Regions from separate parts of the Kitasatospora sp. NPDC048540 genome, predicted to be linked through region 1. Evidence: riboswitches for the same ligand, from Rfam matches in the RefSeq annotation. Region 1 holds a riboswitch; the other holds the start of a gene.
What was found. Region 1 has a riboswitch for cyclic di-AMP ahead of AB0D08_RS04670 (M23 family metallopeptidase). Riboswitches for the same ligand answer to the same signal wherever they lie in the genome.
Positions count from the first base shown of each region.

Region 2: linked by a shared signal. The riboswitch ahead of AB0D08_RS01350 (NlpC/P60 family protein) and the one ahead of AB0D08_RS04670 (M23 family metallopeptidase) in region 1 are both predicted to bind cyclic di-AMP.

Region 1 is NZ_JBEZIR010000006.1:845-8,115, forward strand. Features, by position in the region: gene AB0D08_RS04660 (GNAT family N-acetyltransferase) at 18-647, opposite strand; gene AB0D08_RS04665 (hypothetical protein) at 698-1,657, shown strand; gene AB0D08_RS04670 (M23 family metallopeptidase) at 1,727-2,623, opposite strand; cyclic di-AMP (ydaO/yuaA leader) riboswitch at 2,635-2,797, opposite strand; gene AB0D08_RS04675 (YiaA/YiaB family inner membrane protein) at 3,015-3,305, shown strand; gene AB0D08_RS04680 (4-oxalocrotonate tautomerase family protein) at 3,340-3,549, opposite strand; gene AB0D08_RS04685 (alpha/beta hydrolase) at 3,736-4,596, shown strand; gene AB0D08_RS04690 (TetR-like C-terminal domain-containing protein) at 4,596-5,180, shown strand; gene AB0D08_RS04695 (hypothetical protein) at 5,239-5,454, shown strand; gene AB0D08_RS04700 (hypothetical protein) at 5,722-5,928, shown strand; gene AB0D08_RS04705 (ATP-binding protein) at 6,299-7,271, shown strand, end outside.
Region 2 is NZ_JBEZIR010000001.1:250,278-257,548, reverse strand. Features, by position in the region: gene AB0D08_RS01355 (C40 family peptidase) at 1-1,011, opposite strand, end outside; gene AB0D08_RS01350 (NlpC/P60 family protein) at 1,265-2,347, opposite strand; cyclic di-AMP (ydaO/yuaA leader) riboswitch at 2,358-2,542, opposite strand; gene AB0D08_RS01345 (C40 family peptidase) at 2,911-3,939, opposite strand; gene AB0D08_RS01340 (NYN domain-containing protein) at 4,191-5,492, opposite strand; gene AB0D08_RS01335 (hypothetical protein) at 5,803-6,102, opposite strand; gene AB0D08_RS01330 (rhomboid family intramembrane serine protease) at 6,248-7,030, shown strand; gene AB0D08_RS01325 (Lrp/AsnC ligand binding domain-containing protein) at 7,073-7,271, shown strand, end outside.

The sequences.
Region 1 (7,271 bases):
CGGTGCCAAAGCCGGTCTCAGCGGGGTATCCGGTGCGCTGCCGGATCGGGGGTGGGGTTCTCCCCACCCCCCGGGCGGGCGGGGTCCCCGGGGTCCGGCCGCCACTCGTGCTCCAGCAGCGAGTACTGGTCGGAGTCGAGCCAGCGGCCGGCCCGGCACAGGTCGTGCCGGATCCGGCCCTCCCGGTGGAATCCGGCCCTGGTCAGCACCCGGGCGCAGGCCAGGTTGCCGGGATCGGTGCGGGCGGCCAGCCGGTGCAGTCCGAGCCGGGCGAAGCCGAGCCGGCAGAGCAGTCCGGTGATCTCGCCGGCGTACCCCAGGCCCCAGGTGTCCCGGCGCAGCGCGAAGCCGAGCTGCGCCGCCCGGTCGCCGTCGAGGGTGAGGGCGGCGGTGCCGATGGCGGGCGCGTCCTCGCCGTCGGCGCGGCGGCGGACCGCGAGGCGGTAGACGGTGCGGGGCTCGCGTTCGGCCTCCTCCAGGTACAGCTCGATCTGGTCGGCGCAGTCCTCGAAGCCGTACGGCTCGAAGGCGAGGTGGCGGACGGTGTGCGGGTCACCGAGGACCGCGTGCAGGGCCGCCACCTCCTGCGGGGTGTGGGCGTACTCGCGCAGGGTCAGCCGGGGGCCGGACAGCCGTACCTGGTCCATGGCGCCCGACCCTACCCGGGCGGCTGCGGGGCACCGGCTACGGTTTGTCCGTGAATGACGAAGATCTGCAGCTCATCCCGCACACCCGCGCCGCCGACCTGCTCGCCGCCGCGGCCGAGGCCGGGCGGCCCGCCGTGCCCGAGGAGGCGCTGCGGACGGTGCTGGCACTGCTGGAGCTGAGCGGCGCCCGGATGCACGACGGCTACCCGGAGCTGAGCTCGGCGCTGCTGGAGCAGCTGCTGTACGAGCGGCTCTACCTGTACGTGCAGCCGGACCTGTCCGCGCGGGCGGACGGCGCGCAGGGGTACGGCGCGCAGGCGTACGGCGACGCGGTGCTGGCGCTGATCGAGCACCAGCGGGCGGCCCGGCGGCTGAACGCCAAGCGGTACGAGCGGCTGCGCGAGGAGGCCGAGTGGCAGGGTGAGGTGCTGGGCGGGCTGCTGCGCCGGTCCGACCTGGTGACCTGGCCCCGGCTGTACGCCCTGCTGCTGCGCGCGGACGGGGTGGACACGGCCGATCCGGGCGCGGTGCGCGGCTGGCTGGACGCCTTCCGGGAGCTGACGGCCGAGCAGCGTCTGGCGGTGTACGCGGCGGCGCCCGGTCTGGAGCCGGAGGAGCGGGACGGCGGCTGGGGACCGACCCGGCTGCTGATGATCGGGATGGCCACCGACGGCGCCCGGCTGCTGCTGGAGCAGGGCCTGATGCAGCGCAGCTACCGCAACCTGGCCGAACTGACGGCACTCGGCCGCCCGATGCCCGAGGAGCTGGCGGGCGACTTCGACGGCTTCGAGGCCGCGGTCGCCGTCGAGGCGCTGCGGCTGTACGGCGAGTGGACGGTGCCCGGGCTGCCGGCGCTGCTGGTCGAGGAGTACCCGGACCTGGCGCCGGAGCCCGGCAACGAGGAGATCGAGGAGTACCTGGCGGCCCGCGAGGCCGCGGCGCAGGAGACCGCGCAGGAGGCCGCCGACGCCGACGGCGAAGGCGATGCCGGGCAGTGGCCCACCGGTTGAGGCGGTGGCCCACGGGTTGAGGCGGTGGCCCACCGGTTGAGGCGGTGGCCCACCGGCTGAGGCGGTGGCCTACGGGTTGAGGCCGTGCGCCTGCATCCAGGCCAGCGGGTCGACGGGGGCGCCGCCGCCGGGGCGGACCTCCAGGTGCAGGTGCGGTCCGGTGACGGTGCCGGTGGCGCCGACCGCGCCGAGCACCGTGCCGGGGGCCACCTCGCCCTCGGCGGTGGCGATCCGGGAGAGGTGGCAGTACCAGATCTCGGTGCCGTCGGGCAGCGTCTGGATCACCCGGTAGCCGTGCGGGCCGGACCAGCCCGCCGAGGTGACGGTGCCGGCGGCGACCGCGCCGACCGGTGCGCCGGTGCGGGCGGCGAAGTCCAGGCCGGTGTGCAGGTGCGCCCAGTAGGAGCCGGACTGCCCGTAGTGCGCGGTCAGGGTGTAGCCGGTGACCGGGAGGACGAGCGGGGCGCCGGACCGGACGTCCGGCTGCGGGGCGGCGGCGGGGGCAGGCTGCTGCGGGGTCTGCTGCGGGGCGGCGGTCTCGTACGCGGCGAGCTGGGCGGCCCGCTTGGCCTCGGCGTCCTGGGCGGCGGCGAGCCGGGCGTCCTCCTGCTCGGCGGCGGCGCGGCCGTCGGCCTGCTGCTGGATCCGGGCGGCGAGCGCGAGGCCCGGGTCGGCGGCGGACGGGGCGCCGTCGCCGGCGGCGTCGGCGGCCGTGACCGCGGGTGCGGGCACCGGCGCGGCCTGCGCGGGGGTGGCGGCGCCGAAGCCGGTGGCGCCGAGGGCCGCGGTCATCGCGGTGACGCCGAGCAGCGGTCCGCCGCTCCTGGCCTGACGGGGCATCCGGTGCCGTGAGGCGTCCGCGCCCAGGTCCACCGGCTGGCCCTCCACCGGGTGGGGTCGGTCCCCCGGGTGGTCGAGCAGCTGGGTACCTGCGGCCGTGCCCTGGAGCGGGTGCGTCGACGCCACTGAGGCGTGCTCCTTTCCTTCCCTCTCGCCGACCGGGTTAGCTGACGGGTTCGGAGCAGGAAGGTCTCCTACGGCCGGGCCTGGGCCCCGCCGATTCACCCCAAGGAACGTGGTTCCCCGGCTCCCCGGACCCGCCCGGTGAGGGCGTGCCCGCGGATTGAGCGATGGCGCACGGTGCCGTCTGGCTACGGCGTTTCGTACCGCGCTGCGTTATCGAAAGTTAATCCCATGAGGGCCATGATTCCAAGCGCCCTGGACAACACTTTGGCACCCGAACCGGGCGCCCGGGGCGGTTCACCCGGATTCGGCCCGCCGGCGGTGACGGACCGCTACCGGCCGGTTGAGTATCCGTACTCATGTGCCGGAAAGGCGAGTTGGAGAACCTACCGGCATGACCGCAAAGATGCAGACCAGAACCACGGCGGCGTACTTCGGCCAGGCCGTGCTCTCCTTCGCACTCGCCACCTCGGCCCTGGCGATCGGGATCGCCTATCTCCCGGTCAACGCCTGGATGCGCGGATTCCTCGCCGTCGGCCTGCTGTACGAGATCACCTCGGCCTTCACGCTGGCGAAGGTGATCCGCGACCGCCAGGAGGCGGACGAGCTGACCAGCCGGGTGGACCAGGCCAGGCTGGACAAGCTGCTCGCCGAGCACGACCCGTTCCGGGTCGAGGGCGCCTGAACCCGCGCCCCCGGCCGGACCGGCCGGACGGGCGTCACGCGCCCTCGGACTCCTTCGCCTTCCGCACCGCGAAGGTCTCGCCGCCGGCCGACCAGTGGGTCGGCGGGATCTCCTCCACCGCGACCCAGATCTTCTCCGGGTCCACCCCGGTCACCCTGGCGTACGCCTCGGTCAGCGCGCGGGTGATCTCCGCGTTCTGCTCGTCGGTCCGGCCGGACAGCTGCTTGACGTTGATGAAGGGCACGACGCCTCCTGGCACTCGAACCGGCGGGCGGGGCCGGCACCCGGGACCGTGATCACCCGCACGCTACCCCAGGGCCGCGGACGCCTCCGTGGCACCCTTGACGGCTAAGGCTATTAGCATTAGCTTTATGGCCACAGGAGCTCGCCGGACCGGCCGGGCATCCGTCGAGGAGCCCAGGAGGCAGCGATGAACACCACCGTCACCCAGTACGTCACCGTTCCCGGCGGCCGGATCGCCTTCGACGACTCGGCGGCCGGGCCCACCACCGGGACCACCGCCGGGACCACCGCCGGGACCGCCGCCGGGTCCGTGCCGGTCGTGCTGCTGCCCGGCATGCTGGACCGGCGCACCACCTACCGGCACCTGGTCCCGCTGCTGACCGCCGCCGGCCACCGGGTGATCACCATGGACCTGCGCGGCCTCGGCGACTCCTCCACCGGCTTCACCGACCACTCCCCGGCCGCCATCGCCACGGACGTGGTCGCCCTGCTCGACCACCTCGGGATCGGGCGCGCCGTCCTGGCCGGCAACTCCTACACCGGCGCAACCGTGGTCAAGGTGGCCGGCGACCGGCCCGAGCTGGTGGCCGGGATCGTGCTGATCGACGCCTTCATCGAGAACCTCCCGCCGAACGCCTTCCAGAAGGCGCTGGTCAAGACGCTCGGCGCGGCCCTGGTGCACTTCCCCGCACTGTGGGGCGCCGCGCAGAAGCTCTACTTCCCCACCGAGCGCCCCGCCGACTTCGACGCCTACCGTGCCGGGCTGGTCGCCATGCTGCGCGAGCCGGGCCGCAAGGCCGCCACCCGGGGCTACGTCTCCGGCGACTCCGCCCCGGTCGGCTGGACCGCCGCGGTGACCTGCCCGGCCCTGGTGCTGATGGGCACCAAGGACGTCGACTTCCCGGACCCCGAGCTGGTGGCCGACCGCCAGGCGGCCGCGCTGAAGGGCCGTAAGGTGATGATCGACGGCGGTGGCCACTACCCGATGGCGGGATTCCCGCAGGCCACCGCCGATGCCCTGCTCCCCTTCCTGCACGAGGTCGCCTGATGCCCAGGGCCGGACTCACCCCCGCCGCCGTCGTGGACCACGCCCTGGCCCTGCTCGACGAGCAGGGCGGCGATGCCCTCACGCTCGCCGCCGTCGCCGCCCGGGCCAAGGTCGCCACCCCTTCGCTCTACAAGCACGTGCCCGGCGGCCTGACCGAACTGCGCCGGCTGATCGCGGTCCGGGTCACCGAGGAACTGGCCGACCGGCTGGGCGCCGCCGCCCTCGGGCGCAGCACCGACGAGGCCGTGGAGGCACTGGTGGCGGCGTACGTCCGCTACGCCCGCGAGCACCCCGAGCGGTACGCGGCGATACCGCAGGCGCCCGACCCGGCCGACCCCGCGCTGACCGCGGCGGCGACCCGGCTGGTCGAGGCGGTCATGGCGGTACTGCGCGGCTACGGCCTGACGGGCTCGGAGGTGGTGCACGCGACCCGCACGGTCCGCGCCGTCGCGCACGGTTTCGCCTCGCTGACCACCGGCGGCGGCTTCCAGCTCGCGGAGGACCTGACGGTGACCCAGCAGCGGGTGACCGGCGTCCTGACGGCGGGGCTGCGGGACTGGCCCGGCCAGGCCCCCGCCGGCTGAGCCCGCCCCGCGCTGGGCCACCCGTGTCCTGGCGGGGCCGTCGGGCGTTGGGCAGGGCATGAAGAAGCGAAGCATGCTCGCCGTCGCCTCCCTCGCCGTCGGTGTGGTGGCCTCCCTGACCGCCCCCAGCGCGCACGCGGCCCCCGCCGGCGACCGTGGCCCGACCCCGGACGCCATCACCGCCCCCGACGTCCCGGTCGACCTTCTCGGCACCGTCTCAGGCGGCAGCCCCGACCTGGACGGCCTGGACGGGCTGCCGGGGATCCAGGCCTGACCGGCCGCACCCTCCGACCTGCTCCTGGGCCACCCGGACCACCGGGTGGCCCTCGTGCTGTCCAACGCCGCCCGGCCCCGGGCCCGATCCGCCCCGCGTCCGCCGCTGACCGGAACCGACCTGGGGCGACCGGTTCCTGACCGTGGCCGACCGGGCGCCGGTATGGCTTCGGGTGGGTTTCGAGACCGTTCTGTCACAGTCCGCGGGTGAGACTTGGTGGGTACCCGGACGCTCCCAGCGCTCCGGCCGCCCCGAGGACGTGGACAGATGCCCCAGACCGTGGAGCCCTCCCGGACCGCCGCCGGACTGGTCCCCGCCCAGCGGACCGGGACCGCCCGTCCGGGCGTCCCCGCGGCCGGCGCCACCACGGGCGGCCACCTCGCCCGGGCGTACGCCGTGGCCCGCGGTCTGCGCGCGCTGCGGCCCGTCCCGGCCCGCGCCCAGGAGCCGTACGGCGAGTCGGACGGCCAGTAGCTGCCCTCCGCCCCGACCGGGCGGCTGCCCGAGTGCCCCCGGCGGCCGTGACCGAGTGCGACGCCCGGCCGGAGCGCGTGGCGCCGCTGCCGCCGGGTGCGTCCGGGCCGCCGGCGGCGGTGGTGCGGCCCGGGGTGGTCGTGACGGGGATGCCGGGCGAGGAGCAGTTCCGGCTGATCATCGGCGCGAGGGCGCCGGACGGATCACCCCGTGTACGCCGTCAAGTTCGTCGGCGACCAGCACCGATGCGTCCAGGTCGGGGAGTTGGAGGATTCCACCATCCTGTGAAAGTTTGACTGATTAAGCTCAATTGACGACCGATCGGTTCACACGAACGTAGGATCATCGCCCTAGACTTCGCCGCGTGACGATGACTCAGTGGTGCGGAGCAGCAGCCGGCGGCCTCGCCGTCCTCGCCTTGGTGGCCGCCGCGAGGTTCCATGCCGTCACGGTCACCCTGCGCGGTCGGCTCGCCGACCAGGACCGGGAGCTCGACCGGCTACGCGCCGACCTGGCCGAGGCGCTCGACCGCCGCTCGGCCGAGAACGCCGCCGTCCAGCAGGAGCAGGACCTCAACTCCGCCACCCGGCGGGCCTTCCTGAGCGTCGCCCGCCGGATCCTGGTGATGGCGCACGACCAGCAGGCCGGGCTGGACGAGATGGAGCGCACCCACGACGACCCGGCGCTGCTCGACGGCCTGCTCAAGGCGGACCACGCGGCGGCCCAACAGGCCCGGCTGGCACAGACGCTGGCGGTGCTCTGCGGCGCCCGGGCGGGCCGGCACTGGCCCGAGCCGGTGGCCCTGGAGGACGTGGTGCGCGGCGCGCAGTCCCGCATCCTGCCGTTCCAGCGGGTGGTGGTGCGCAGCCGGATCGAGACCGCCGTGGTCGGCGCGGCCGCCGAGGCGCTGATCCACGCGGTGGCCGAGCTGCTGGACAACGCCACCCGCTACTCGCCGCCGTCCACCCAGGTGTTCGTGACGCTGATGTCGGTGCACAACGGCGCGGTGGTGGAGATCGACGACTGCGGCGTCGGCATGCCGGAGCAGGCGGTGGAGAAGGCCGCCGCGGCGCTGGCGGGCGGCGGCAGCCTGGAGGTCTCCCGGCTGGGCGAGGTACCGCAGTTGGGGCTCGCGGCGGTCGGCCGGCTGGCCGAGCAGTACGGCTTCCGGGTCACCCTCAGCTCGGCGCCCTCCCCGTACGGAGGTGTGCGGGTGGTGGTGCTGCTGCCGAACGCCCTGCTCACCGAGCCGCTGCCGACCGCGCTGCCCCCGGCCCCGGCGGGCACCCTGGTGCTCCCCGCGCCCCCGGCCCGGGTGCCATCGCAGCCCCGCGCGGTGGCCG
Region 2 (7,271 bases), on a different contig from region 1:
CCGGGCGCCCGGGTACGGCGCGTGCACGACCACGCCGCCGCCGGCGTACATGCCGACGTGGTGCATGTCGTTGTAGAAGATCACGAGGTCTCCGGGCCGTGCTTCGCCGAGGCTGATCCGCTGCCCCGCGAAGGCCTGCGCCTGCGAGGTGCGGGGCAGGGTCACTCCGGCCTGCCGCCAGCTCCAGTACATCAGACCGGAGCAGTCGAACGTACGGGGCCCGGTCGACCCGTACACGTACGGCGATCCGATCTTGCTCACGGCGGCGGCCAGCGCGGCGGCGGCCCGGCCGGAGGAGGGCGGCTGGTCGCCGAGGTCGATCCGGTCGGTCCCGCGGGTGGCGCGCTGCTCGGCGGCCCGGGCGTCGTCGGCGACCATCCTGGCCCGCTCGGCGGAGCCGAGGCTGTTCAGCAGCCGCTGGGCCTTGGCGAGCCGGCCGCGGACCTCCGACCTGCTCTGCGCCAGCGCGCGCCGGACCTCCTCCAGCTCGGCGAGCTTGGCGCCGACCTCGGAGCGGCGCTGGTCGAGCCGGCGCTGGCGGTCGAGCACCAGGCGCAGGGTGTCGTTCTGCCGCTGGGCGGCCTGGTCCAGCGCCCTGGCCCCGGCCAGGTACGCGTCGGGGTCGGAGTCGAGCATCAGCCGGACGCCGGGGTCCATCCCGCCGGCCCGGTACTCGGCGCCGGCCAGTGCGGCGAGGTCCTGCCGGAGCCGGTTGAGGTCCTCCTGGCCGGTGGCGACCTGGTCCTGCAGGGCCGAGGTCTCGCTCTGCAGCCGCTGCTGGTACTCCTGGGCGGCCTCGAACCTCTGGCTGGCCTGCTCGGCCTCGTCGTAGAGCCGGTCGACCTGGGCCTTGACGTCCTGCTTGGCGACCGGCTCGGCGGGCGGCCCGGGCAGCGCCCGGGCGCTGCCTGCGACCGTCACACCGAGGGCGGTGGTGGTCGCGGCCGTGACGGCCAGCGCGCGGGCGAGCCGCCGGACGCCCGGCAGTTGGGGACGGCGGTGCACGGTCATGCTGCGGCGACTCCCGTTCCTCGGGCCGGGCCACCGCCGCCGCCCCGGGCGGGGGCGGCCGTCCTCGCGGAGGTCCGGGGGCAGACGTTAGCGAGTCACGGCGATCTAGTCCAAACCCCTCCAGTAGCGAATATTTGACCACTAATCGGACACCTGGCCCAACGCCGCGAAGCCCCGCAGGCCCGGGGCACGACGACGCCGGCCCGGCGCTCACGGGGAGCGCCGGGCCGGCGGACGAACAGCACGGACCGCGTCAGGGGCGGACGATCGCGTTGATCGGGCTCATGGTCGCCGTCTCGTAGCGCACCACGGCACCGGTGTGCGGGGCGTGGATGACCTGGCCGTTGCCCACGTACAGCGCGACGTGGCTGGCGCTGCTGTTGTAGATGATCAGGTCGCCCGGCAGGGCGTTGGCGATGTTGGTGCCGACGTTGGTCCCGGCACTGCGCTGCTCCTGCGAGGTCCGCGGCAGCGACACGCCGGCCTGCGCGTAGGCCCACTTCATCAGGCCCGAGCAGTCGAAGCTGTCGGGGCCGGCCGCGCCGTAGGAGTACGGCGTACCGAGCTTGGACTGGGCGGCCGCGATGGCGGCGGCGGCGTGCGAGCCGGCCGGCACGTTGACGGCCACGTCGGTGCGGGCCGCGTCGCGGGAGGCCCGCTCGGTGCTCTGACCGCCGGTCGCCTTGGCCTTCGCGTCGGCGGCGGCCTTGGCCTCGGCCGCGGCGAGCTCGTCGCGCTCCTTCTGGGTGAGCGAGTCGAGCAGATTCCGGGCCTGGGCCAGCTTGCCCTGGATCTCCTCCTTGTCGGCCTTCAGCCGCTGGGTGGTGGAGTCCAGCTCGGCGAGCTTCTGCTCGGCCTCGGCCTTCTGCTGGTCGAGCTTGGCCTGCTCGCCCTTGAAGGACTTCAGCACGTCGGCCTGGGTGCTGCCGACCTGGTTCATCGCCCCGGCCTGGCCGAGGAAGGAGTCCGGGCTGGCCGAGAGCATCAGCTGCACGGTCTGCGGGATCCCGCCGGTGCGGTACTGCTCGGCGGCGATCTCACCCAGGCTGCCCTGAATGGTGCTCACCTCGGCCTGCTGCCGCGCGACCTGGTCCTGGAGCTGGGAGACCTGCTTCTGCAGCCCCTGCTCCTTCTCGACCGCGGCGTTGTACTCCTCGGTCTTGACCTCGGCCTGCTCGTTGAGCGTGTCGACCTGCTGCTTGACCTGGTCCTTGCTGGGGGCCGGGTCGGCGTGCGCGCCGGCCTGCGAGGACAGCGCCACCGCGGTGGCGGCGGCAGCCGTCAGGATCGAGACACGGGCCCGGCCGGCGGGCTTGGGACGACGATGGGACGCCACGAAGGCGGACTCCTTCTCCCTCACACCGCCTACCGGGTGAGCTGACGGGTTCGGGCCGAAAGAGACGCCCTACGACGCCTCACCGGCCACCCGTCCGGCACGCGAACCTCCGCGCGCCGCCGCAGCGGCCGACCTGGCGCCGATTCACCCCGAGGAACGTGGTTCCCCGGCTCCGATCGACAGCGACCCCCGTCGGGGGCTTCCCCGTGGGCAGTCGAACTGCCCAGCTGCGTCTCGGACTCGGCGGCGACCACCGTTGCCACCCGGGTTGGATGGACGACTGGGCGGCGGTCCGTGGGATGACCCTAGTAACCCATCCGTGATCCGTTCAAATCGTTGTCAGAAAAAAGTCGTAATTCTGGCTAAGTTCGATTGTGATTACGACCGACAGTGACGGTACATCTACGCTCGGCCGATAAGTATTACGAATATGGCCGGATAATGGGACACCCGGACGTGTCGGAGATCACAGCGCGATCTCGACCCGTCCGGGCGTCCATGGAGAGCTGTAGCGGCGTCAGTTGATCCCGAGTGACGCCGAATGTCCGATATGGGACAGGGAGTCAGACCCGGCGGATCGTCTTGATCGGCATCGCGTCGGCCTTCATCACCTTCACCACGTCACCGGTGTGCGGGGCGTGCACCACCAGGCCGTTGCCGATGTACATCCCGACGTGGTGCGCGTCGCTGTGGTAGATGACCAGGTCGCCGGGCTGGGCGTTGGCGATGTTGGTGCCGACGTTGACGCCGACCGTGGCCTGGCTCTGCGAGGTGCGCGGCAGCGAGACGCCGGCCTTGGCGTAGGCCCAGACCATCAGGCCGGAGCAGTCGAAGCTGCTCGGGCCGGTGGCGCCCCAGACGTACGGCGAACCCTGCTTGCTCATCGCGGCCGCGACCGCGGCCGCGGCGTAACCGCTGGCCGGGGGAAGGTTGCTGAGGTCGAACCGGGAGTCGCTGCGGGAGGCCTTGTCACCGAGCACGGCGGCCCGGTCGGCGGCGCTCAGCTGGTTGAGCAGCTTCTGCGCGTCCTGGAGCTTGGACTGCACCTCGGCCTTGGCGTCGTTCAGCGCCTGGGTGGAGCGGTCCAGCTCGGCGAGGACGGTCGCGGCCTCCTGCTTCTGCTGGTCCAGCCGGCGCTGCTGGTCCTTCAGCGACTTCAGGGTGTCCGCCTGGGTGCTGGCGGCCTGCTCGAAGCTGGAGGCCTGGGCGAGGTAGCCGTCCGGGTCCGCGGAGAGCATCAGCTGCATCGACGGGTCCACGCCGCCGGAGCGGTACTCCTGCCCGGCCACCGCGGCCAGCCCGGCGGCCAGCTCGGTCATCTGGCCCTGGCCGCGGGCGACCTGGTCCTGGAGCTGGTCGGCCTGCTTGCGCAGCTGGTCGGCCCGCTCCTTGGCGCCGTTGTAGCGCTCGGCGGCCTGCTCCTGCTCGTCGAGCAGCTTGTCGACCTGTGCCTTGACCTCGTCCTTGTTCGGCTTGGCGGGCGCCGCGTGGGCGCTGACCTGGGCGGACAGGGCGACCGCGGTCGCTGCGGCAGCGGTCAGCACGGTCACCCGCGCACGGCTCGGCTGCTTAGGACGGCGGTGGGAGGCCAAGGGGGTAGCTCCTTCTTCCTGCTGGACTCACCCGAACGAGCGAAAGTCCGGAATATAGGTTTGACGCCAGACCCTAGTGAAGATCAAGCTCCGGCGCCACTCCCCTATCGGAACGAACTTCCTACCCGCCAGGGCCGTTCACGCCGCCGACACATCCCGGCCACGCACGGGTGACGGGCGCTCAGCCCGATTGACGCCCGGGAGCCCCCGGACACCCGCCCGGGAGCCCTCGCACCCACCGGAAGGGGACGCTACGCCCGGGCCAGCCGGTTCAGCAGCAGGACCGAGGCCACCGGGCGCGCACCGGCCTTGCGCACGCCCTCCGCGACCTCCTTGTCGGTGGACACCACCACCACCGGACGCCCTTGCGGCTCCGCCCGGACCAGGCGGCGGATCAGCTCGTCCGCGGTCTCCCCGGTCCGGCTGAACCGCACCCGCACGCCCCGCGGCGGCGCCATCATCACCGGAACGTCCAGGTCCTGCCCGTCGAACACGCAGGTCACCTCGGCCTGGGTGCGCTGCGCCAGCATCGCCAGCCCGCCGAGCAGCCGCATCCGCTGCTGCTCCAGCGGCAGCGCCGGGTAGCCGGACTTGGTCACGTTGTAACCGTCCACCACCAGGTGGACCTGCGGGATCGCCAGCAGCTGGTCCAGCAGCGCCGGGTCGTCCTCGGCCAGCCCGCGCCTGGCCACGTCGTTCGGCGAGGCGGAGACCGGGGCCACCGCGTCCACCAGGTCCGCCGGGCGCAGCTGCGCGACCGGCAGCGCCAACTCCCGCTGCAGTCCCTGCGCGGACTGCAGCACGGTGTCCAGCAGCAGCCGCAGCCGCATGTCCTCCACACTGCGGCCCTCGCGCGCGGAGCGGCGGCCGGCCTCGACGGCGGCCTCCAGCTCAGTGATCCGATGCTTCAGCCGGCGCGCCTCGCTCTCGGCCGCGCTGCGCTCGGTCGTCCCGGCCGCCCGCAGCGCCTCCAGCTCACCGTGCAGCTTGCGGCTCTCGGCCTGCGCCCGCCGGGTGTCGCTCTCCAGGCTGCGGACCCGCTTGCGCAGCGACTCGGCCTCCTTGCGGACGCCCTCCGACTCGGCCCGCTGGCGCTCCAGGTCGGCCCGGGCGGTGGCGCGCACCTCGGACAGCTCCTCCTGGAGCTTCTCGACCAGCCGGGCGGCCTCCGCGGCGGCGCCCTCGGCCCCGGCCCGCTCGACCTCCTCGCCGGCCTCCACGACCACCCGGGTCCAGCCGGCCGTCCGCAGCAGGTAGGCGCCGGCGGCCACGTCCATCGGGTCGGCCGCGCCGGGCACGGTGCCCGACTCCAGGGACCGCACCAGGTCGGGCTGGCCGAGGCGGAGGCGGTCGGCTATCCGCAGCCGGAACACCGGGTCCGCCTCCAGCGCGGCGGCCAGCGCGGTCCCGGCGTACTTGGCCCGCCGGGCGGGGGTGAACTTCGCGTACTGGCGCAGCGAGGCGGGCAGGTCGGCGGCGGGGATGCCGCCGAGCGCGTCGGCCGCCAGGCCGACCACCCGGCGGCGGACACCCTCGGGCAGCGGGCGGTCCAGGTGCTCGGTTGCCTCGGCCGCCCCGGGCGCCTCGTCGGCCGCGGTCCCGGCCGAGGGCGTGCTGCCGTCCGTGCCGGGAACCGCCGGGTCCGTGCCGGGAAGCGCCGGGTCCGCGGCGGGCTGCTGCCCCTGCGGCTCGGCGGGCCCCCTCGCTGCGTCCACCACGTCCTCGGCTCCGATCCTGGTCCGGCGGGGTCCGTACGGCCGTCTGCCGCTGCCCCGGAACTCACCGCTCTCTGCAATTGTCCCGTCTACCGTGCCCCACCGACAGCACGCCACACATCGGCGGCGGCCGGCCCGGGGCCCGGGGTCAGGCGCCGGGGTGCTCCCCGGCCGGGTCGGCGGCGCCCGCGTCACCGGTCCCGGCGGCGGCCTCCTCGGCACCCGGACGGGCCACCAGTTCGACCTGGTCGACGGCGTTGCACCAGCGGCAGCGCACCGACTCCAGGGTCTCGCTGAGCACCTCGGTCTCCTCCACCTTCGACTCGCCGGCCAGGTCGAAGTGCAGGTACTCGACCACCCGGGCGGAGCGCGTCACGTCGAAACGGGTCAGGTTGCCGCACAGGGTGCAGCGCCAGCGGGTCTCGGCGGTGGGGGCGGCGATGCTCATCGGCGGTCCTCTCGGATGATCCGGTTCCGGGCGCACCAGCCTATTGCCTGGGCCCCCGCGCCCCGCCACCGGTCTCAGGTCCGGCACTCACCCGCTCGCAGTAGCCGCCGGTGTCGCGGGCGGCCCGGCGAGGAATGCTCCCCGGATGGCCCTTCCCGTACTCGACCAGGCGCCCCCGCCGCCGGCCGCCGCGGCCACCCGCCCGCCGCTGGTCACCTTCGGCCTGATCGCGCTGAGCGCCGTGGTCCTGCTGCTCGGCCCGAGCTTCGGCCTCAACCCGGCGTACGGCACCGGCACCGACCGGGTCTGCGCCGAGCAGCGGTACGAGCAGCGCTGGGGCGCGGTGCCGGCCGAGCTGATCGGGCGGCACCCGCTGACCGCCGGTCAGCTGGCCGCTCTGCCACCCGCGACGGACGGCTGCACGCTGCCGCCCGACCCCGGCAAGAGCCCGGCGCTGTCGGTGCTGACCTCGCTGTTCGTGCACGCGGGCTGGCTGCACCTGGCGGGCAACATGCTGTTCCTGTTCGTCTTCGGCCCGGGGGTGGAGGAGCGGCTCGGCCGGATCCGCTTCCTGCTCTGCTACCTGGCGGTCGGCTACCTGGCGACCTACGGCTACGCGCTCGCGGAGTCCGGGTCCCCGGACGCGGTCCGGGCCCTGGTCGGGGCCTCCGGGGCGATCGCCGGGGTGCTCGGCGCCTACCTGCGGCTGTTCCCGCGGGCCAGGGTCACCACGCTGGTGCCGGTGCTGCTGTTCCTGCCGCTGCGGTTCCCGGCCTGGGCGGTGCTGGGCCTGTGGTTCGCGCTGCAGTGGTGGTCGGTGCGGGCGGGCGGCTCCGGGGTGGCGTACCTGGTGCACGTGATCGGCTTCTCGGCCGGGTGGCTGTCCGCCTGGGCCTGGTGTGCGCGGGGCAGCAGACGCCCCACCTGACGGCGGATACGCTGGGCCCGTCCCCTTCACACAGGAGCCAGCGTGATCACCGCGATCGTCCTCATCAAGACCAGCGTCGACCGGATCCCCGAGATCGCCGAGGCGATCGCCGCGATCGAGGGCGTCAGCGAGGTCTACTCGGTCACCGGCACCCACGACCTGGTGGCCATGGTGCGGGTCCGGCAGCACGAGGACCTGGCCGAGGTGATCCCCGGCCAGGTCAACAAGGTCCCCGGGGTGG